3 regions of the Streptomyces sp. YIM S03343 genome follow, and region 1 is predicted to be linked to each of the others. Evidence: predicted binding sites of a transcription regulator. Region 1 holds the regulator's gene; each other region holds the start of a gene.
The links. The regulator HrcA, encoded in region 1, represses chaperone genes, less so after heat shock. The targets are predictions, from matches to a motif close to TTNGCACTCNGNNNNNCNGAGTGCNAA.
Positions count from the first base shown of each region.

Region 2: a site for HrcA is predicted at 2,463-2,489, ahead of groES (co-chaperone GroES). Genes of this name have one in related genera too.
Region 3: a site for HrcA is predicted at 5,737-5,763, ahead of groL (chaperonin GroEL). Genes of this name have one in related genera too.

Region 1 covers NZ_JBPUKX010000001.1:6,219,324-6,226,125, forward strand. The annotation lists gene hemW (radical SAM family heme chaperone HemW) at 1-266, shown strand, start outside; gene ACSYGN_RS27130 (DUF3097 domain-containing protein) at 342-1,163, opposite strand; gene ACSYGN_RS27135 (MBL fold metallo-hydrolase) at 1,210-1,959, opposite strand; gene hrcA (heat-inducible transcriptional repressor HrcA) at 2,186-3,202, shown strand; gene dnaJ (molecular chaperone DnaJ) at 3,203-4,342, shown strand; gene ACSYGN_RS27150 (nitronate monooxygenase) at 4,958-6,043, shown strand; gene ACSYGN_RS27155 (16S rRNA (uracil(1498)-N(3))-methyltransferase) at 6,043-6,802, shown strand, end outside.
Region 2 covers NZ_JBPUKX010000001.1:3,764,392-3,771,193, reverse strand. The annotation lists gene ACSYGN_RS16010 (class I SAM-dependent methyltransferase) at 1-454, opposite strand, end outside; gene ACSYGN_RS16005 (polysaccharide deacetylase family protein) at 453-1,394, shown strand; gene ACSYGN_RS16000 (polysaccharide deacetylase family protein) at 1,391-2,239, shown strand; gene groES (co-chaperone GroES) at 2,636-2,944, shown strand; gene groL (chaperonin GroEL) at 3,105-4,730, shown strand; gene ACSYGN_RS15985 (hypothetical protein) at 4,915-5,421, shown strand; gene ACSYGN_RS15980 (ester cyclase) at 5,535-6,242, opposite strand; gene ACSYGN_RS15975 (SDR family NAD(P)-dependent oxidoreductase) at 6,531-6,802, opposite strand, start outside.
Region 3 covers NZ_JBPUKX010000001.1:5,066,116-5,072,917, forward strand. The annotation lists gene ACSYGN_RS22080 (alpha,alpha-trehalose-phosphate synthase (UDP-forming)) at 67-1,527, opposite strand; gene ACSYGN_RS22085 (glucosyl-3-phosphoglycerate synthase) at 1,804-2,748, opposite strand; SAM riboswitch class I at 2,931-3,076, shown strand; gene thrC (threonine synthase) at 3,095-4,378, shown strand; gene ACSYGN_RS22095 (ubiquitin-like small modifier protein 1) at 4,554-4,829, shown strand; gene ACSYGN_RS22100 (cold-shock protein) at 5,317-5,520, shown strand; gene ACSYGN_RS22105 (hypothetical protein) at 5,510-5,668, opposite strand; gene groL (chaperonin GroEL) at 5,890-6,802, shown strand, end outside.

The sequences.
Region 1 (6,802 bases):
CGGCGGCGCTGGCCGAGGGCCGCTCCCCGGGCGCGGGCCGCGAACTGCTGACCGACGAGGACCGCCGGGTGGAGCGCATCCTGCTGGAGCTGCGGCTGAGCGAGGGCGTACCGCTGTCCCTCCTCCGTGAGCAGGGCCTCGCGGCCTCCCGCCGAGCCCTGCGCGACGGCCTCCTGGAGGCCCGCCCCTACGACGAGGGCCAAGCCGTCCTCACCCTGCGGGGCCGCCTGCTGGCGGACGCGGTGGTCAGGGACCTCGTCGACTGAGCCACAGTCTCCAGGACCGTGGCCGTCGGAGACCGCCCGGCGACCGCCCGGCGACCGCTCGGCGACCGCCCGGCGTCAGGCCGTCGCGCCGCCGTCCGCTGCCGTGACGAAGTCGATCAGTTCCTCGACCCGGCCCAGCAGTTCCGGTTCCAGGTCCTTGTAGGAGTGGACCCGGGAGAGGATGTGCTGCCAGGCCGCGCCGGTGTTGTCCGGCCAGCCGAGGGCGCGGCACACGCCCGTCTTCCAGTCCTCCCCGTGCGGGATGCGGGGCCAGGCGTCGATGCCCAGGGAGGACGGTTTCACCGCCTCCCACACGTCGATGTACGGGTGGCCCACCACCAGGGCGTGTTCGCTCGTCACCGCCTCCGCGATGCGCCACTCCTTGGTGCCCGTGACCAGGTGGTCCACCAGGACGCCGAGGCGGGCGTCGGGGCCCGGGGCGAAGCCGGTGACGATCGACGGGAGGTCGTCGACGCCCGACAGGTACTCCACGACCACGCCCTCGACGCGCAGGTCGTCGCCCCACACCTTCTCGACCAGTTCCGCGTCGTGCCGCCCCTCGACATAGATGCGCCCTGCGCGGGCCACCCGTGCGCGGGCGCCGGGGACGGCCACCGAGCCGGAGGCGGTGCGGGCGGGGCGTACGGGGGTGGACTGCGGCGGGCGTACGAGGGTCACGACCCGCCCCTCCAGGTGGAAGCCGCGCGGCTGGAGCGGGAACACCCGGTGCTTGCCGAACCGGTCCTCCAGGGTCACCGTGCCCGCCTCGCAGCGGATCACCGCGCCGCAGAAGCCGGTGCCGGGCTCCTCCACGACCAGGCCGGGCTCCGCCGGCACCTCCGGCGCGGGCTGCTGCCTCTTCCACGGCGGGGTCAGGTCCGGTGAGTACTGGCGCATTCGGACGACGATAGGAGGAACGGGGCGGCAGGGCGCCGTAGCGCCGTCACGACACGCCGAAGCGAGCCGCCAGGGCGTCCCGCTGCGCCCGCACGAACTCCGCGTCCACCGCCGCGCCGTGGCCCGGTACGTACAGGGCGTCCGGGCCGCCAAGCGCCAGCAGCCGGTCCAGGGCGGCCGGCCAGCGGGAGCGTACGGCGTCCGGTCCCGCCTGGGGTTCGCCGGACTCCTCCACGAGGTCGCCGCAGAAGACCACCTCCGGATCGTCCGGGTCGCCGGGCGACAGGGAGGGGACCAGCACCGCCAGGTCGTGGGCGGTGTGGCCGGGGCCCACGTTCGCCAGCAGCACCTGACGGCCGCCGCCGAGGTCCAGGGTCCACTCGCCGGAGACATGGTGGCGGGGAACGACCGGCGCATCGGCCGCCTCGTCCGCCTGCGCCGCGAGCAGACCGTTGCGTACCGCGTCCGCGCGCAGTTCCTCCCGCGCCCGCCGGGACATGAGCGCCGCGTCCACGCCGACCGCGCCGAACATCTCCGCGCCCGCGAACGCCGCCGCCCCGAAGACATGATCGAAGTGGGGGTGGGTGAGAGCGAGATGGGTCACACGGTGCCCCGCGAGCGCCTCCGCCTGCGCCCGCAGCCGGGTGCCCTCCGCGAGGTCCGCCCCCGCGTCGATCACCAGGACCGCACCCCGGCCCACCACCAGTCCCGCCGTGCAGTCCCACCGGGGCAGACGGCACCGCCCCACCCCGTCCGCCAGCCGCTCCCATCCGAGCTCTTCCCAAGTCACGGTCATGCAGCGACGCTAACTGTGACGGTGCTCTCGTGGGGGCACCGACGGGTCCCAGCCTTGCCGGGGGTGTACCCCACCGCCGTACACTGGCGGGGGAGCCGTTGGCACTCGCGCGCGCAGAGTGCCAGGCAGGACGTCTGCAGAGTGCCGGCAGGACGTTCAGAGACTGCTCAGGTACCGCTCAGGGACTGCCTGGGGGACTAGGGGACGACATCTGGAGGAGGGCGCGATGCTGAGTGAACGCAGGCTCCAGGTCTTGCGCGCCATCGTCCAGGACTACGTCGGCACCGAGGAACCGGTCGGCTCCAAGGCGCTCACCGAACGCCACAGCCTCGGCGTCTCCCCGGCCACTGTCCGCAACGACATGGCCGCCCTGGAGGACGAGGGGTACATCGCCCAGCCGCACACCAGCGCCGGGCGCATCCCCACCGACAAGGGCTACCGGCTGTTCGTCGACAAGCTCGCCGGTGTCAAGCCCATGACGGCCCCGGAGCGGCGCGCGATCCAGAACTTCCTCGACGGCGCCGTCGACCTCGACGACGTGGTGGCCCGTACGGTGCGGCTGCTCGCGCAGCTCACCCGGCAGGTCGCCGTCGTGCAGTACCCGTCCCTGATCCGCTCCACCGTGCGGCACGTGGAACTGCTGTCGCTCGCGCCCGCCCGCGTGATGCTGGTGCTGATCACGGACACCGGCCGTGTGGAGCAGCGGATGATCGACTGTCCCGCCCCGTTCGGCGAGGCATCGCTCGCGGATCTGCGCGCCCGGCTCAACAGCAGGGTCGCGGGCCGCCGGTTCACCGACGTGCCGCTGCTCGTCGAGGACCTCCCCGACGCGTTCGACGCCGAGGATCGCGGTACCGTTTCGACGGTGCTCTCCACCCTCCTGGAGACACTGGTCGAGGAGAACGAGGAGCGGCTCATGATCGGCGGCACCGCCAATCTGACCCGCTTCGGACATGACTTCCCCCTCACCATCCGGCCCGTCCTGGAGGCGCTGGAGGAACAGGTAGTCCTCCTGAAACTCCTGGGCGAGACGGGGGATTCGGGCATGACCGTACGCATCGGTCATGAGAACGCCTACGAGGGACTCAACTCCACGTCCGTGGTCTCGGTCGGCTACGGTTCGGGCGGCGAGGCAGTGGCCAAGCTCGGCGTGGTCGGACCGACCCGCATGGATTACCCGGGAACGATGGGAGCGGTACGCGCAGTGGCACGGTACGTCGGACAGATCCTGGCGGAGTCGTAAGTGGCCACGGACTACTACGCCGTTCTCGGCGTGCGCCGCGACGCGTCGCAGGAAGAGATCAAGAAGGCCTTCCGGCGGCTCGCACGCGAGCTGCACCCGGACGTCAATCCGGACCCGAAGACCCAGGAGCGGTTCAAGGAGATCAACGCCGCTTACGAGGTGCTCTCCGACCCGCAGAAGAAGCAGGTCTACGACCTCGGCGGCGACCCGCTCTCGCAGTCCGGCGGAGCCGGCGCGGGCGCCGGCTTCGGAGCGGGCGGCTTCGGCAACTTCTCCGACATCATGGACGCGTTCTTCGGCACGGCGTCGCAGCGCGGGCCGCGCTCGCGCACCCGGCGCGGGCAGGACGCCATGATCCGGCTGGAGGTCGAGCTGGACGAGGCCGCCTTCGGCACCACCAAGGACATCCAGGTCGACACGGCCGTCGTCTGCGGGACCTGCAACGGCGAGGGCGCCGCGCCCGGCACCGCCGCGCAGACCTGCGACATGTGCCGCGGCCGGGGCGAGGTGTCCCAGGTGACCCGGTCCTTCCTCGGCCAGGTCATGACCTCCCGCCCCTGCCCCCAGTGCCAGGGCTTCGGCACCGTCGTCCCGACGCCGTGCCCGGAGTGCGCGGGCGACGGCCGGGTCCGCTCCCGGCGCACCCTCACCGTCAAGATCCCGGCCGGTGTCGACAACGGCACCCGCATCCAGCTGGCCGGTGAGGGCGAGGTCGGCCCCGGCGGCGGCCCCGCCGGTGACCTGTACGTGGAGATCCACGAACTTCCGCACCGCACCTTCCAGCGGCGCGGCGACGATCTGCACTGCACGGTGACCATCCCGATGACCGCGGCGTCCCTCGGCACCAAGGTCCCGCTGGAGACCCTGGACGGCCTCGAAGAGGTGGACATCCGCCCGGGCACCCAGTCCGGCCAGTCCATCCCGCTGCACACCAGGGGCATCACGCACCTGCGCGGCGGCGGCCGGGGCGACCTGATCGTCCACGTGGAGGTCCAGACCCCCACCAAGCTCGACCCCGAGCAGGAACACCTCCTGAGGGAACTCGCCAAGCTGCGCGGGGAGGAACGGCCGACGGGGCAGTTCCAGCCTGGGCAGCAAGGGTTGTTCTCGCGGTTGAAGGATGCGTTCAACGGCCGGTGACGGTCGCTGTGGGTGTGGCTGGGGGTCCGGGGGTCGGTACCCGGGCAGGCGCAGTCAGCCTGGGCGGCGAGGGTTGTTCTCGTGGTTGAAGGATGCGTTCAACGGCCGGTGACGGTCGCTGTGGGTGTGGCTGGGGGTCCGGGGGTCGGTCCCCGGGCAGGCGCAGTCAGCCTGGGCGGCGAGGGTTGTTCTCGTGGTTGAAGGATGCGTTCAACGGCCGGTGACGGTCGCTGTGGGTGTGGCTGGGGGTCCGGGGGTCGGTCCCCGGGCAGGCGCAGTCAGCCTGGGCGGCGAGGGTTGTTCTCGCGGTTGAAGGATGCGTTCAACGGCCGGTGACGGTCGCTGTGGGTGTGGCTGGGGGTCCGGGGGTCGGTCCCCGGGCAGGCGCAGTCAGCTTGGGCGGCAAGGGTTGTTCTCGTGGTTGAAGGATGCGTTCAACGGCCGGTGACCGGACTCTGACGTGAACGGCCCGGAGCCGTGTCCGCTGATCGTCCGCACGTGCTGCGGGCCGGGTCGAGAGGCCCGCAGCACACCCCCGAACGCCCCCTTGCCAACGGCCTATGACAACGTCCGGGCCGATTCGGACTTGTTCAAAGGACGTGACAACATGCCGTCATGCCCTCCGCACTGATCGATCTCTGCCCGCTGCCGATCGTGCAGGCCCCCATGGCGGGTGGGATCTCGGTACCGCGACTCGCGGCGGCCGTGTCCGAGGCGGGCGGACTCGGGTTCCTGGCCGCCGGGTACAAGACGGCCGACGGCTTGTACCAGGAGATCAAGCAGATCCGGGGACTCACCGGAGAGCCCTTCGGCGTCAACATCTTCATGCCGCAGCCGCAGTACGCGGAGCCCGGCGCGGTGGAGCTCTACGCCCACCAGCTGGCCGGGGAGGCCGCCTGGTACGACACGGAACTCGGCGACCCCGACAGCGGCCGCGACGACGGCTACGACGTCAAGCTCGCCGTACTGCTCGACAACCCGGTGCCGGCGGTGTCGTTCCACTTCGGTGTGCCGCATCCTGAGGTGCTGGAGTCGCTGCGCCGCGCCGGTACCTTCACGCTGGCCACCGCGACCACCGCCGAGGAAGCCCTCGCGGTGGAGCGGGCCGGGGCCGACGCGGTGATCGCACAGGGCGTGGAGGCCGGCGGCCACCAGGGCACCCACTGGGACAACCCGGAGAACGACTGCGCCGGCATGGCCCTGCTGCCGCTCGTCGCCCAGGTCCGCGAGACCGTCGGCATACCGGTCGTCGCCGCCGGGGGAATCATGCGCGGCAGCCAGATCGCCGCCGTCCTCGCGGCGGGCGCCAGCGCGGCCCAGCTCGGCACCGCGTTCCTCGCCACCCCCGAGTCCGGCGCGAGCGCCCTGCACAAACAGGCCCTGACCAACCCCCTCTACCCCCGCACCGAACTGACCCGCGCCTTCTCCGGCCGCCCGGCCCGCGGCCTGCTCAACCGCTTCGTGCGCGAGCACGGCCGCTACGCCCCCGTCGCCTACCCGGACGTGCACCATCTGACCGCCCCGCTGCGCAAGGCCGCCGCCAAGGCCGGGGACGCGCAGGGCATGGCGCTGTGGGCGGGCCAGGGCCACCGCATGGCACGCGGGATGTCCGCGGGGCGGCTGGTGGAGCAGCTCGCCGCCGAACTCGCCGGCGCGCTCACCGCGTTGACGGGCCCGCCGAGATCCGGAGGAGAATTCTGATGACGGCACCGGTGTTCGTGGTCGACCACATCGATCACATCGACTGCATCGACGACGGCGGTGACACGGTTGAGGCGGGTGGCGCGGGGCGCTATGTCCTCGACGGCCCCGAGGGACGGCACGCCGTCTCCGTGAAACGGCTCCAGCCCGGCGAGGAGGTCGTCCTCACCGACGGCGCCGGGCGCTACGCGGTGTGCGAGGTGATCGGCACCGAGGGCAAGGACCGGCTGATCGTCCGGATGACCTCCGTCGCCGAGGAGCCCGCCGCGTCGCCGCGCATCACCGTCGTCCAGGCGCTGCCCAAGGGCGACCGGGGCGAGCTGGCCGTGGAGACGATGACCGAGGTCGGCGTCGACGCGATCGTGCCGTGGCAGGCCGCCCGCTGTATCACCCAGTGGCGCGGAGACCGCGGGATGAAGGCGCTCGGCAAGTGGCGGGCCACCGCCCGCGAGGCGGGCAAGCAGTCCCGCCGGGTCCGCTTCCCCGAGGTCGCGGACGCGGCGACGACCAAGCAGGTTGCGGCACTTCTCGTCAAATCCGACTTCGCCGCGGTGCTCCACGAGAGCGGCGACACCCCGCTCGCCACCGCCGAACTTCCCGCCGAGGGAGAGATCGTGCTGGTCGTGGGACCCGAAGGGGGCGTGTCCCCGGAGGAGTTGGCGGCGTTCACGGAGGCGGGCGCGAAGCCGTACGTCCTCGGCCCGACCGTGCTGCGCACATCCACTGCCGGGACCGCGGCGGCGGCGCTGCTGCTGGGCC
Region 2 (6,802 bases), 2.5 Mb from region 1:
CGCAGCACAGATCGGCGACCGAGGCCACGCCCAGCTCCCGCAGCCGCCCGGCCCGGTACGCGGCCACGCTCGTCCGGGTGGACTGCTCGACCCCGTTCGGTGTGAAGAACATCCGCTCCGCGTCGGCCGCCGGGAACTTCGCCGCCGCCCGCTGCCGCAGCCGCGTCTGACCGAGTGCCGCCGACACCAGCTCCGGCGCGTGCTCGCGGCGCAGCCGGGTGGCCACGGCCAGTTCGTCGGCGGGGGCGGTGCCGCGCACCTCGTCGAGGAGGGCGCGGCCCTCGGGGGCGAGGAGGGCGCGAAGGGCATCGAGGGCGTCGAGGGGGGCGTGGGCGTTCACCGGGTCATTGTCGATCAGCCGCAGGGCGGATGTGGGCCAGTCGGTGGACGGTACGGCAGTGGCGGCGGTGTCGGCCGGGGTCGGGGGCCGGTGCCTGGGAGGATCCGGCACCATGCGAGTGGTCGTACAAAATGACAAGAAGAGGGCAAAGGGGCGGAAGGTGATCCGTGCCGGTCTCACCACCGCCCTGGCGGCAGTCGCCGTCGCCTCCGGCTGTACGTCGCAGACCGGACCCGATGCCACCGGCCACCCCGCCCCGGGCCAGGAGGCCGGCCGCGCTCCCGCCGCCGCCCGCGCCCTGGACACGTACGCCACGCGGCTGCGCGCCACGTACACCGCCCGTGCCGCCGTGGCGAGACGCTGGGGCCTGCGCCAGGTCCCGCTGACGCCCCCGCTGCCCCCGGCCCGCAAGCCGAGGATCACGGCCCGCAAGGGCTTCGAGGTCGACGGCCAGGAGGAACTGAACCTCCCCCCGGTCTTCACCACGGTCCCCACCCGGGACAAGGTCGTCTTCCTCACGATCGACGACGGCAACGAGAAGGACCCCGAGTTCCTGCGGATGATGAAGGACCTGCACATCCCGTACACGGCGTTCCTCAGCAACTTCCTGATCAAGGATGACTACGCCTACTTCCGCCGCATGCGCTCCCTGGGCATCACCCTCGACAACCACACGCTCCACCACCCCGATCTGCGGGGCATGTCCTACGACGAGCAGAAGCAGGAGATCTGCGGCATGCAGGACGTGATGGAGAAACAGTTCGGCAAGCGCCCGGCCGTCCTGCGCCCGCCCTACGGCAGCTACGACCGGAACACCCTGCGGGCCGCCAAGTCGTGCGGCATCCGGTACGCGCCGATCTGGGACGAGGAGGTGTTCGTGGACCACTGGGAGTACCGGGAGGCGGACCAGCACCTGCACCCCGGTGACATCGTCCTGACCCACTTCCGGGGCCGTACGGAGTGGAAGGGCACGATGCCCGACATGGTCCGCCGCTTCCTGGCCAAGGTCACCGCCGAGGGCTACGCGGTGGCGCGCCTGGAGGACTACCTGTGACCCCGCGCAGGCCGCTGACCGCCCCCACCCTCCTCCTGACCCTGCTCCTGCTCCTGCCGCTCACGTCCTGCGCCCAGTCGGTGGACCCCATCGAGCGCCTCGGCAAAAAGGCGGCCCAGCGAGTGGACCACCCGACCGCGCACGCCGTCCCCGGCGCGGGACTGCCCCCGTACCGCCGCTGGGGCCTCCCCGCCCCCCTGACCCGCCCCCCGAAGCCCTCGGCCGCACCCCCGGCCCGCACGGCGGGCCCCGGCCTCCCACCCGCCCTGGACCACATCCCCACCCGCGACCGGGTGGTGTTCCTGACCTACGACTACGACACCAGCGCCCACCGGGACCCCCGCTACCCCCGCGACCCCCGCTTCCCCGACATGGTCCGCGACCTGCACCTCCCGGTCACGGTGTTCGTCACCGGCACCCCCGCCGACACGGACCACGCCGAGTTCACGAGACTGCGCGCCGCGGGAGCCGCCGTACAGAACCGGACCCTCGACCACCACCCCCTGCGCGGCCTGCCGTACCGCACCCAGCACACCCGGATCTGCGCCGAGCAGGACCGCCTCCGAGCCCGCCTGAACACCCACGCCCGCTTCCTCCGCCCACCCCACGGCACCTACGACACGACAACCCTGCGAGCCGCAGCGGACTGCGGAGTAGGCGCCCTGATCTTGTGGCGAGCCACCCTGACGAAAACCACCCTGACCTACACCCGAGGCGCCCCCCACCTCCACCCGGGAGACATCGTCCGCATCCCCCCGAGAAGCCCGGGAACAAGAACAACGAGCCTCCTGCGAAAGCTGCAGACGGAGGGCCTGACGGCGGGCCGCTTGGAGGACTACCTGTAGCCAGCGATGAGTGGGCGGGGGTTATTGCGGCACTGGCGGGGTTATCGCGGCACTTCTGAGGGCAAGGCCAGCACTATCCAGCCCGTCCGGCGTTTGAGGACGAGGCCCGAAGGGCCGAAAGGGGGGTCTGGGGGCGCAGCCCCCAGAGACGCCCACTGCAGCCAAGGGTGCCGACAAAACAGCCGTAGGCAAATGAACCGATCGGCCGACGCGCCGCAGGCAACTGGCACTCCGCTTGACCGAGTGCTAACCGCAGTCATAGTCTCGGCTCTGGCACTCCCCCCTGGAGAGTGCCAACAAAGCGACGGGCAGGTCCGGCACCCGCGACGACGGATCGACCTGGTCGCCACCTCAGACAGTTAACCCCGTGAGATCTCCGAAGGGGGAGGTCGGATCGTGACGACCGCCAGCTCCAAGGTTGCCATCAAGCCGCTCGAGGACCGCATCGTGGTCCAGCCGCTGGACGCCGAGCAGACCACGGCCTCTGGCCTGGTCATCCCGGACACCGCGAAGGAGAAGCCCCAGGAGGGCGCCGTCCTCGCCGTGGGCCCGGGCCGTTTCGAGAACGGCGAGCGCCTTCCGCTCGACGTCAAGGTCGGCGACGTCGTCCTGTACAGCAAGTACGGCGGCACCGAGGTGAAGTACAACGGCGAGGAGTACCTCGTCCTCTCGGCTCGCGACGTGCTCGCGATCATCGAGAAGTAGTCACTTCACTTCCTGACTGACAGGCAGAGGAACGTTCTGCTGCCTGATGCCAGATGCCAGACAGATGACGCTGCGCCCCAGGCCCCCGGGACCACAGACAACGGGCGCCGGGGCGCAGCGCCGTTTTCACCCACAGATTTCCGAGAGGGCTCCCGCTGTCATGGCGAAGATCCTGAAGTTCGACGAGGACGCCCGTCGCGCCCTCGAGCGCGGCGTCAACAAGCTGGCCGACACGGTCAAGGTGACGATCGGTCCGAAGGGCCGCAACGTCGTCATCGACAAGAAGTTCGGCGCGCCCACCATCACCAACGACGGCGTCACCATCGCCCGCGAGGTCGAGCTCGACGACCCGTACGAGAACCTCGGCGCCCAGCTGGTGAAGGAGGTGGCGACCAAGACCAACGACATCGCGGGTGACGGCACCACCACCGCCACCGTGCTCGCCCAGGCGCTGGTGCGCGAGGGCCTGCGCAACGTCGCCGCCGGTGCCTCCCCGGCCTCCCTGAAGAAGGGCATCGACGCCGCGGTGAAGGCGGTGTCGGAGGAACTGCACGCCTCGGCCCGCCCGATCGACGAGAAGTCGGACATCGCCGCGGTGGCCGCGCTGTCGGCGCAGGACCAGCAGGTCGGCGAGCTGATCGCCGAGGCGATGGACAAGGTCGGCAAGGACGGTGTCATCACCGTCGAGGAGTCCAACACCTTCGGTCTGGAGCTGGACTTCACCGAGGGCATGGCCTTCGACAAGGGCTACCTGTCGCCGTACTTCGTCACGGACCAGGAGCGCATGGAGGCCGTCCTCGACGAGCCGTACATCCTGATCCACCAGGGCAAGATCGCCGCGATCGCGGACATGCTGCCGCTGCTGGAGAAGGTCATCCAGACCAACGCCTCCAAGCCGCTGCTGATCATCGCCGAGGACGTGGAGGGCGAGGCCCTGTCCACCCTCGTCGTCAACAAGATCCGCGGCACCTTCAACGCGGTCGCGGTCAAGGCCCCCGGCTTCGGCGACCGCCGCAAGGCGATGCTCCAGGACATGGCGACGCTGACCGGCGCGACCGTGATCTCCGAGGAGGTCGGCCTCAAGCTCGACCAGGTCGGCACCGAGGTGCTGGGCACCGCCCGCCGGGTCACCATCACCAAGGACGACACGACGATCGTCGACGGTGCCGGCAAGTCCGAGGACGTGCAGGGCCGCATCGCGCAGATCAAGGCCGAGATCGAGAACACGGACTCCGACTGGGACCGCGAGAAGCTCCAGGAGCGCCTCGCGAAGCTGGCCGGCGGCGTGTGCGTGATCAAGGTCGGCGCCGCCACCGAGGTGGAGCTGAAGGAGAAGAAGCACCGCCTGGAGGACGCCATCTCGGCGACCCGCGCCGCGGTCGAGGAGGGCATCGTCTCCGGCGGTGGCTCGGCCCTCGTCCACGCGGTCAAGGTCCTGGAGGACAACCTCGGCAAGACCGGCGACGAGGCCACGGGTGTCGCGGTCGTCCGCCGCGCCGCCGTCGAGCCGCTGCGCTGGATCGCGGAGAACGCGGGCCTTGAGGGCTACGTCATCGTCTCCAAGGTGGCGGAGCTGGAGAAGGGCAACGGCTACAACGCCGCCACCGGCGAGTACGGCGACCTGGTCAAGGCCGGCGTCATCGACCCGGTGAAGGTCACGCGCTCCGCCCTGGAGAACGCCGCGTCGATCGCCTCCCTCCTCCTCACGACCGAGACCCTGGTCGTCGAGAAGAAGGAAGAGGAGCCGGCGGCCCCCGCGGCCGGCGGCCACGGCCACGCCCACTGAGGCACCGGCCCAGTCACCGCACCGGAGGCCCGGCACCCCTGAACACCTGGGGTGCCGGGCCTCCGGGCTGTCCGCCAGGAGAGGGGTGTCCGTGAGCGCAGGTGTGCTGCCCGGGTGCGCGACCGCATGGTTCGACCCGTTCCGTACCGTCCTCTGTCTGACGCCCAGGGGCCACCGCGACTGGGTGGACGACGTGGTGGCGTTCATGCGTGGAGGGGCCGTCGGACGGAGCGTCGGTGTCGATCCGGTGCCGCTGTTCGAGACGGTGACACGTGAGTCGGTGAGGGAGAGCCTGCTGCCGGTCACGGGGGAGGGCGCTCGGGACCTGCTGACGTTCCTCGCGGTGGGATCCTTCTACGACGGCCCCGATCCGTCGCTCCGGGAGCCCGACGAGGTGAGGGACGGGTGCGTTCGTGAGGTGCTGGCGTCGGTGGGGGACCGTGCCGTGTTCTTCACGAACCACGGCCACGCCGGGGACGTTCAGGACTCGGACGGGGATCCGGGCCCGGGCTTCATGGCGTCGGGCTTTCACTGGAACTCACTCGCCGTCACGCTCTATGACGTGTGTCTGATCGGGTCACCTGCGATCACCTGCTCGTGGCCTGGAGGTTCGAGGACGCCTGACGGGCGGGCTCAGGATGCACAGGAGACGACGGCCCAAGGCGGCATCCCTCTCCGTCGGCGCCGATGAACGGGCCGCGTTCGTGCGGACGGCCGCGCGCGGTCGATCGTCGCGGAAACCCCCGCTCCCGCGGTGCGGGAACGGGGGCTGCCCCTCGCGGATCCAGGGGGTTCCGGGGCGGGTCAGGTCTCCAGGGTGTCCAGGACGCCCAGCTGGGACATCAGGCCGAGACGGTCGTACTGCCACCAGCCCTCGGTGATCCTGCCGTCCGTCCCGCAGCGGAAGACCGTCGTGCCGGTCATGGTGACGTTCCTGCCCGTTGCCGGGATGCCCAGGAAGTCGCCCTTGTGGGTGCCGTTCCAGGTCCAGCGGGTGCAGACCTGGTCGCCCTCGGCGATCTGGTCCTCGACGGTGAACGAGAAGTCGAAGCCGCCGCGCCACATCTCGACCTCACGCCGGATGTTGTCCAGCCCGAGGGTGTCCTGCTCGTTGGCCGGGTCGTGGTCGTGGTAGTTCTCGGCGAACAGGTCGTTCAGCGGGGGCAGTTCGTCCGATGTGGCCATCGTCTCGAACAGCCTGCGCACCGTGGCCGAGGCCAGTTGCTCGTCGCGCACCACGTCGAGGTCCGTGAACGTCGGCATCTCGTCGCACAGGGCAACCATGTCCCGGAAGATCCTGTCCGTCTCCGGGAGGTTCGAGTTCCGCATCGCCTCCTCGTACGAGGGGAACTCCACGATCTCTATGAAGTGCGACGCGTCCGACCGGTCCTTGCCGATCACGTTGTGGGTCGCGGTCCGCTTACCGCTGGTCGCCTCGACCCACGTGTCCATCAGCCGGTTCATGTCGTCGAAGCGGCTGGTCTTGCAGTCGATGAGCTGTACGAAGGTCATGGTGGGGTGCCTCCGGTCCGTACAGTGTGCCTGAATGCCCGGGTACGGTAGATATGCATATCTTCGCACCGAAAGTTCCGGCATGTGATGTCGCACGGATGGCGGCATGGGTGCCCGGTTCCTGATGCCGTGCGGGCGGCGGCTGCGACCGGGCCGAGCGGATGTCGACGGTGCAGACGGCGGACGCCTGCACCGGCGCACCTAACGAGGCGTCACTCACCTCTGTCCCCACTCCTTCCGCTCATCTCCGGGTCGCGTACGTCTCTACTGCTCTACGTCTCTACTGCTCTACTGCGGCCCGTACTTCCGGCCGGTCCGGGAGGTGATCCCTCCCAGCAGCCCACGAGGCGTCACCTTCACCAGACCCATCAGCGCCTTGTACCGGGGGTCCGGGATCGACAGCGACTTTCCGCGCGCCATGTCGTGGAGCGCCGCCGCGACCAGCTTGTCGGCGTCCAGCCACATCCAGTTGGGGATGCTGTCCGTGGCCATCCCGGCCCGCTGGTGGAACTCGGTGCGCACGAACCCGGGGCACAGCACCATCAGCCGCACCCCGCTCC
Region 3 (6,802 bases), 1.2 Mb from region 1:
GGAGCGGGGGGACGGGGGCGGAGCCCCCGTGACGGGACGGGAAGGGGCGGCGGGGGCGAAAACCGCCTACCCCCGCAACGCGTCAAGCTGCTCCAAGAACCACGCACTCGGCGGCAGAGCCGTAGCCGCCGCAACCAGCCTCTTCCCCCGCTCCCCCCGCTCCCCACCCGGCATCGCCAACGCCAGATGCAACGCCCGCGCCGTCCCCACCACGTCATAGGGATTCACGACCACCGCATCGTCCCCCAACTCCTCGAACGCCCCCGCCTCCCGCGACAGCACCAGCACACACCCCTCGTCGGAGACGACCGGCACCTCCTTGGCCACAAGATTCATCCCGTCGCGGATGGGATTGACCAGCGCCACATCGGCCAGACGGTACGCCGCCAGCGACCGCGCGAAGTCGTCCTTGACATGAAGGACGACCGGTGTCCACCCCGGCGTCCCGTACACCGAGTTGATCTCATCAGCGACCCGCTGCACCTCGGCCGTGTACTCCCGGTACACGGCGAGATCCTGCCGGGACGGATACGCGAACGCGACATGCACGACCCGCTCCCGCCACTCGGGACGGTCGTCGAGCAGCTGCCGGTACGCCAGCAGCCCGCGCACGATGTTCTTGGACAGCTCGGTCCGGTCGACCCGGACGATCGTCTTGCGTCCGGCGCCGATCTCCTCGCGCAGCGCGGCCATCCGCTCGTCGACATCGGGCTGATGCGCGCGCTCGCGCAGGAACTCGGAGTCGGCACCGAGCCCGTGCACCCCGATAACGGTCTCCCGCACCGGCCCGCCCGCGGAGTGCCGTACGACAAGACCGCCGTCGTCGTCCGCCCCGGCGAAGACGACACCGTCCCGGTCCGTCTCCCTCGCGCACCGCACGAACGCGTCGGCCCACCGCCGGGTGAGGAACCCGAGCCGGTCCGCTCCGAGCATGCCCCGCACCAGCTGGGCGCCGATGTCGTCGGGAAGCATCCGGAAGTACTCCGGCGGCGCCCACGGCGTGTGCGAGAAGTGTCCGATGCGCAGATCGTGCCGCAGCTCGCGCAGCATCCCCGGCACCAGGCACAGGTGGTAGTCCTGCACCATCACGACGGCCCCCTCGGCCGCCTCCTCGGCGAGCGCCGTCGCGAACGCGCGGTTGTACTCCTCGTAGGACGTCCATCGGCGCCGGAACTCGCTGTCGAAGACCGGCTCCAGCGGGGTCTGGTACAGCATGTGGTGCACGAACCACAGCACGGAGTTGGCGATGCCGTTGTAGGCGTCGGAGTGCACATCGGGCGGGATGTCCAGCATTCGCACACCGGGCTCGCCGACCCCGCGCCGTACCGCCTCGCGGTCCCCGTCGCCGAGTGCCGAGCACACCCACAGGGCGCCGGCGTCCGGCCCGATGGCCGAGAGCCCGGACACCAGACCGCCACCGCCGCGTTTGGCGTGCAGGGAACCGTCCTCGCGCACCTGGTACGAGATGGGGCCGCGATTGGACGCGACCAGCACGGGGTGGGCTGCGCCGCTTGACGTAGTGGCCATAAGCCCAGACCTAGCCCGTCGGGAGGGGTGTCAAACGTATGCTCACTCACACCGGGCGGGTGTGCCCGGTAAGGCACTGGCGCCGGGGCGGCAGCGTGCCTGAAGGGGCGCGGGGCGCATCGATCTGCGGCTCTGCCGCGATGGGGGTACCTCCCTGCTCGAACGAAGTTGAGAGCTTGGGGGAGCGACCAGCCACGACGCACCCGCACCCGACATCGAACCGGACAAATCCAGGGGCGCGGGGAACTGCGCAAACCTCAGCCCCCCAGCCCCCGGTCAGGCCACCCGCCGCTCCGCATACTCCACGATCTCGGCCATAGGCGGCCGCTCCTCCGTGTCCACGGAATACGTCCGTGCCTCGAACCCCTCCGCCCCCCGCTCGAACTGCGTGAGCGACGGCCGGATCAGATGCCCGCGGGCCAGCCGGAGCTGGGCGGTGCGGTAGATCGCCGCGGCCATCCGCCCCAGCGCCTGCCCGTCCTGGTGCCGGTGCTTGCGTACCCCCACGTCGACCTGGGCCAGTGCGTCGAGGCCGACGAGATGCAGGGCGTCGACGAGCATGCCCAGCTCGATGCCGTAGCCCACCGGGAACGGCAGCAGCTCCAGCAGACTGCGCCGGGCCGCGTACTCGCCGCCGAGCGGCTGGACGAAGCCGGCGAGCTGGGGCCAGTGCATATTGAGCAGCGGGCGGGCCATCAGCTCGGTGACCCGGCCGCCCTGCCCGGCGGCGCCGCCGAGCGGACGGTCGTACATGGCCTTGACCAGGTCGACCTCCGGGTCGGTGAGCAGCGGGCCGACGATGCCGGAGACGAAGTCGGAGGAGAACTCCTTCAGATCGGCGTCGATGAAGCAAACGATGTCCCCGCCGGTGACCAGGAGGGAGCGCCACAGCACCTCGCCCTTGCCGGGCACGGCGGGGATGCGCGGCAGGATGTGGTCGCGGTGGACGACCCGGGCGCCCGCGGCGGCGGCGACCTGGGAGGTGCGGTCGGTGGACCCGGAGTCGACGACGACGATCTCGTCGACCAGCGGGACCTGCTGCATGAGGTCGTGGCGGATGATCGCGACGATGTCGCCGACCGTTTCCTCCTCGTTGAGCGCGGGCAGGACGACGGACACCGACTGACCCGTGCGCTGCTTCGCCGCCATGATCCTGTGAAGGGGGCGATCGGTCACGGACCAGGAGCGATCGCTCAGCCAGCGCTCGACTTCTTCCAGCACAGCTTGCGGCTCCTCACTGTTGCGGCCACACATCACCATGTGATCCCTGCGATCCATGTGATCCCTGTGATCCATCTCGCGGTTCGGACGACTATCTCAACTCTCCTGGCCTTCGGTTACAGTCTTGAACAACGCGGATGACCATCGCATGTCCGAGGTCTCCGGCGTCCACAAGTGCATACCGCTCATCCAGAGGGGCAGAGGGATACGGCCCGGTGAAGCCCCGGCAACCCCCCTACGACCGGTCTCGGCATCCGCTGCGAGGCTCCCGGCGAGGGAAGGTGCCAAATCCGTCTCACGACGAGATGCGTCGTGAGGAAGATGAGGAGAAAGGGCCTCGCCTCTCATGGCCGCGCAGTCACTTGCAAGCACCACGGAATCCTCCGTCGATCTCGGGCCCGCCGCCGCTCTGAGCTGCCGGGAATGCGGCCATCGCGTACCGCTCGGCCCGGTCTTCGCCTGTGCGGAGTGTTTCGGCCCGCTGGAGATCTCCTACGACTTCTCGTCCTACGACACCGAGGAGCTCCGTAAGCGTATCGAGGCGGGACCCGCGAACATCTGGCGTTATGCGCCACTGCTGCCCGTCCCCGCGGACGTGGCGGACAAGCCGAACATCAATCCCGGCTGGACGAAACTCGTCAAGGCCGACCGTCTCGCCCGGGAACTCGGGGTGACCGGCGGTCTGTATGTGAAGGACGACTCCGGCAATCCGACGCACTCCTTCAAGGACCGTGTCGTGGCCCAGGCGCTGGAGGCCGCCCGCGCTTTCGGCTTCACCACGCTCTCCTGCTCCTCGACCGGCAATCTGGCCGGTGCGGTGGGTGCCGCCGCGGCCCGCGCCGGGCTGCGCTCGTGCGTGTTCATCCCGCACGACCTGGAGCAGGGCAAGATCGTCATGGCCGCGATCTACGGCGGCGATCTGGTCGGTATCGAGGGCACCTACGACGATGTGAACCGCTTCTGCTCCGAGCTGATCGGCGATCCGGCGGGCGAGGGCTGGGGCTTCGTCAACGTCAATCTGCGGCCGTACTACGCGGAGGGCTCCAAGACCCTGGCGTACGAGGTCTGCGAGCAGCTCGGCTGGCGGCTGCCCGACCAGATCGTCGTACCGGTGGCCTCCGGTTCGCAGCTCACCAAGGTCGACAAGGGGCTGAAGGAACTGATCGAGCTGGGTCTGGTGGAGGACCGGCCGTACAAGATCTTCGGTGCGCAGGCCGAGGGCTGCTCGCCGGTGTCCACCGCCTTCAAGGCCGGGCACGACGTCGTACGGCCGCAGAAGCCGAACACCATCGCCAAGTCGCTCGCCATCGGCAACCCGGCCGACGGGCCCTACGTCCTCGACATCGCGCGCCGTACCGGCGGCGCCGTGGAGGACGTGACGGACGATCAGGTCGTCGAGGCGATCGGGCTGCTCGCCCGCACCGAGGGCATCTTCGCCGAGACGGCGGGCGGTGTGACGGTGGGCGTGACGAAGAAGCTGATCGACGACGGCGTCCTCGACCCCACCCTCACCACGGTCGTCCTCAACACGGGCGACGGCCTCAAGACCCTCGACGCGGTGGCCGGCACCGGGCTGACCGCCACCATCCGTCCCAACCTTGAGTCGTTCCGAGAGGCTGGCCTCGCTTGACCTCCTCCTCCGAGTCCCGAGGAGTCCAGCGGTCGCCCGCCGGGTTTCCTGCTTCACCGCCGGCTGCCCCCGGGACGAACCCAAGCCGAGGTCTTATGCCAGCTCCACAGGCCGAAACCGCCGGCCCGGCGGTCGCGACGCAACGTAGTCCCCTTGTCACCGGAGGTCAAGTCGCATGAGTGTCACCGTCCGCATCCCCACCATCCTGCGCACCTACACCGGTGGGCAGGCCGAAGTGGCGGCCGAGGGCGCGACCCTCGCCGATGTCATCACCGACCTGGAGAAGAACCACACCGGCATCGCCGCCCGGGTCCTGGACGACCAGGGCAAGCTGCGCCGGTTCGTGAACGTCTACGTCAACGACGACGACGTCCGCTTCGAGCAGGGCCTGGAGACGGCTACTCCGGACGGGGCGGGCGTGTCGATCATCCCCGCCGTCGCCGGAGGCTGAGCACCCCAGGAGCGCACCCCCGGAGCGCCCGCCCGGAGTGCACCACGGAGCCCACCACTGTTACCGGGGGTAACGTCGCTCACTCACTGTTCATCGAATTGCCTCCTCCGTGAGAGAAGCGGAGGGGGTAATTCAGTTGGGTTGAACGCGGTAGGGTTGGGGAAGGCGCTCGTGATCTTCAGGGTGAAGACCCTGTGAATGTGCCGGGCGAACGGCAAGAAGTAGCCAAAGTGTGCGAACCTTTTGCGCCTTATACGCCTTTTATGGGGCCCGACTTGCCCTGAATTCAGGTGAATTCTCGGGAGATTCCCGACCGTGCGTGCCCGGATTTCTCGTCCGATTGACCTGTTGCAGACGGCAGTTGGACAGATACATTCAGCCGCGGTCGACGCGTTCCGGCGCACGCCCCCAATCCATGGGGGGTGAGGTCTGACCCGGATCCGCGAAGTGTGGATCTGTGCAAGGGCCAGTAATAGGGGAGTTAGGCATGGCTCAGGGCACCGTCAAGTGGTTCAACGCGGAGAAGGGGTACGGCTTCATCGCGGTCGACGGTGGTGCGGACGTCTTCGTCCACTACAGCGCGATCCAGATGGACGGCTACCGCACCCTGGAAGAGGGTCAGCGCGTCGAGTTCGAGATCTCGCAGGGCCAGAAGGGCCCGCAGGCCGACATGGTCCGCGTCACCGCCTGAACGTCAACTGCACGTATTTCCTGCGAAGGGCCCGCACCCGCACCGGGTGCGGGCCCTTCGCGTGCCCGGACGCCGTGCAGACGTCGTACGGCTGCCGTGCGGACGTCGTACGGCTGCCGTCGGACGTCGTAGGGCTGCTGTTCGCCAAGGGCTGACCCTCGGCCGACCCTGCCGGAGGCGCTTGCACTCGACAGGGGCGAGTGCTAATCATTGGCGTTAGCACTCTGAAGGTGAGAGTGACAATGAAGGACCGGGTCGGTGAGGCCCGCAGGCCGCGTGGGGCAAGGAACCACGGGCCGGCGAGCCGTCCGTCGCGGGCGCGGGCGCGGTCCGAAGGAATCACCCCCAGTCCTGGAGGGACCACTTCACATGGCCAAGATCATCGCGTTCGACGAGGAGGCGCGGCGCGGCCTCGAGCGCGGCATGAACCAGCTCGCGGACGCCGTGAAGGTGACGCTCGGCCCCAAGGGCCGCAACGTCGTCCTCGAGAAGAAGTGGGGCGCCCCCACGATCACCAACGACGGTGTGTCCATCGCCAAGGAGATCGAGCTCGAGGACCCGTACGAGAAGATCGGCGCCGAGCTGGTCAAGGAAGTCGCCAAGAAGACGGACGACGTCGCCGGTGACGGTACGACCACCGCGACCGTGCTCGCCCAGGCCCTGGTCAAGGAGGGCCTGCGCAACGTAGCCGCCGGCGCCAACCCGATGGCCCTCAAGCGCGGTATCGAGAAGGCCGTCGAGGCCGTCTCCGCCGCCCTGCTGGAGCAGGCCAAGGACGTCGAGACCAAGGAGCAGATCGCCTCCACGGCCTCCATCTCCGCCGCCGACACCCAGATCGGCGAGCTGATCGCCGAGGCCATGGACAAGGTCGGCAAGGAAGGCGTCATCACCGTCGAGGAGTCGCAGACCTTCGGTCTGGAGCTCGAGCTCACCGAGGGCATGCGCTTCGACAAGGGCTACATCTCGGCGTACTTCGCCACCGACATGGAGCGTATGGAGGCCGTCCTCGACGACCCGTACATCCTGATCGCCAACTCCAAGATCTCCTCGGTCAAGGACCTGCTCCCGCTGCTGGAGAAGGTCATGCAGTCGGGCAAGCCGCTGCTGATCATCGCCGAGGACGTCGAGGGCGAGGCCCTGTCGACCCTGGTCGTCAACAAGATCCGCGGCACCTTCAAGTCCGTCGCGGTCAAGGCCCCGGGCTTCGGTGACCGCCGCAAGGCGATGCTGAACGACATCGCCATCCTCACCGGCGGCGAGGTCATCTCCGAGGAGGTCGGTC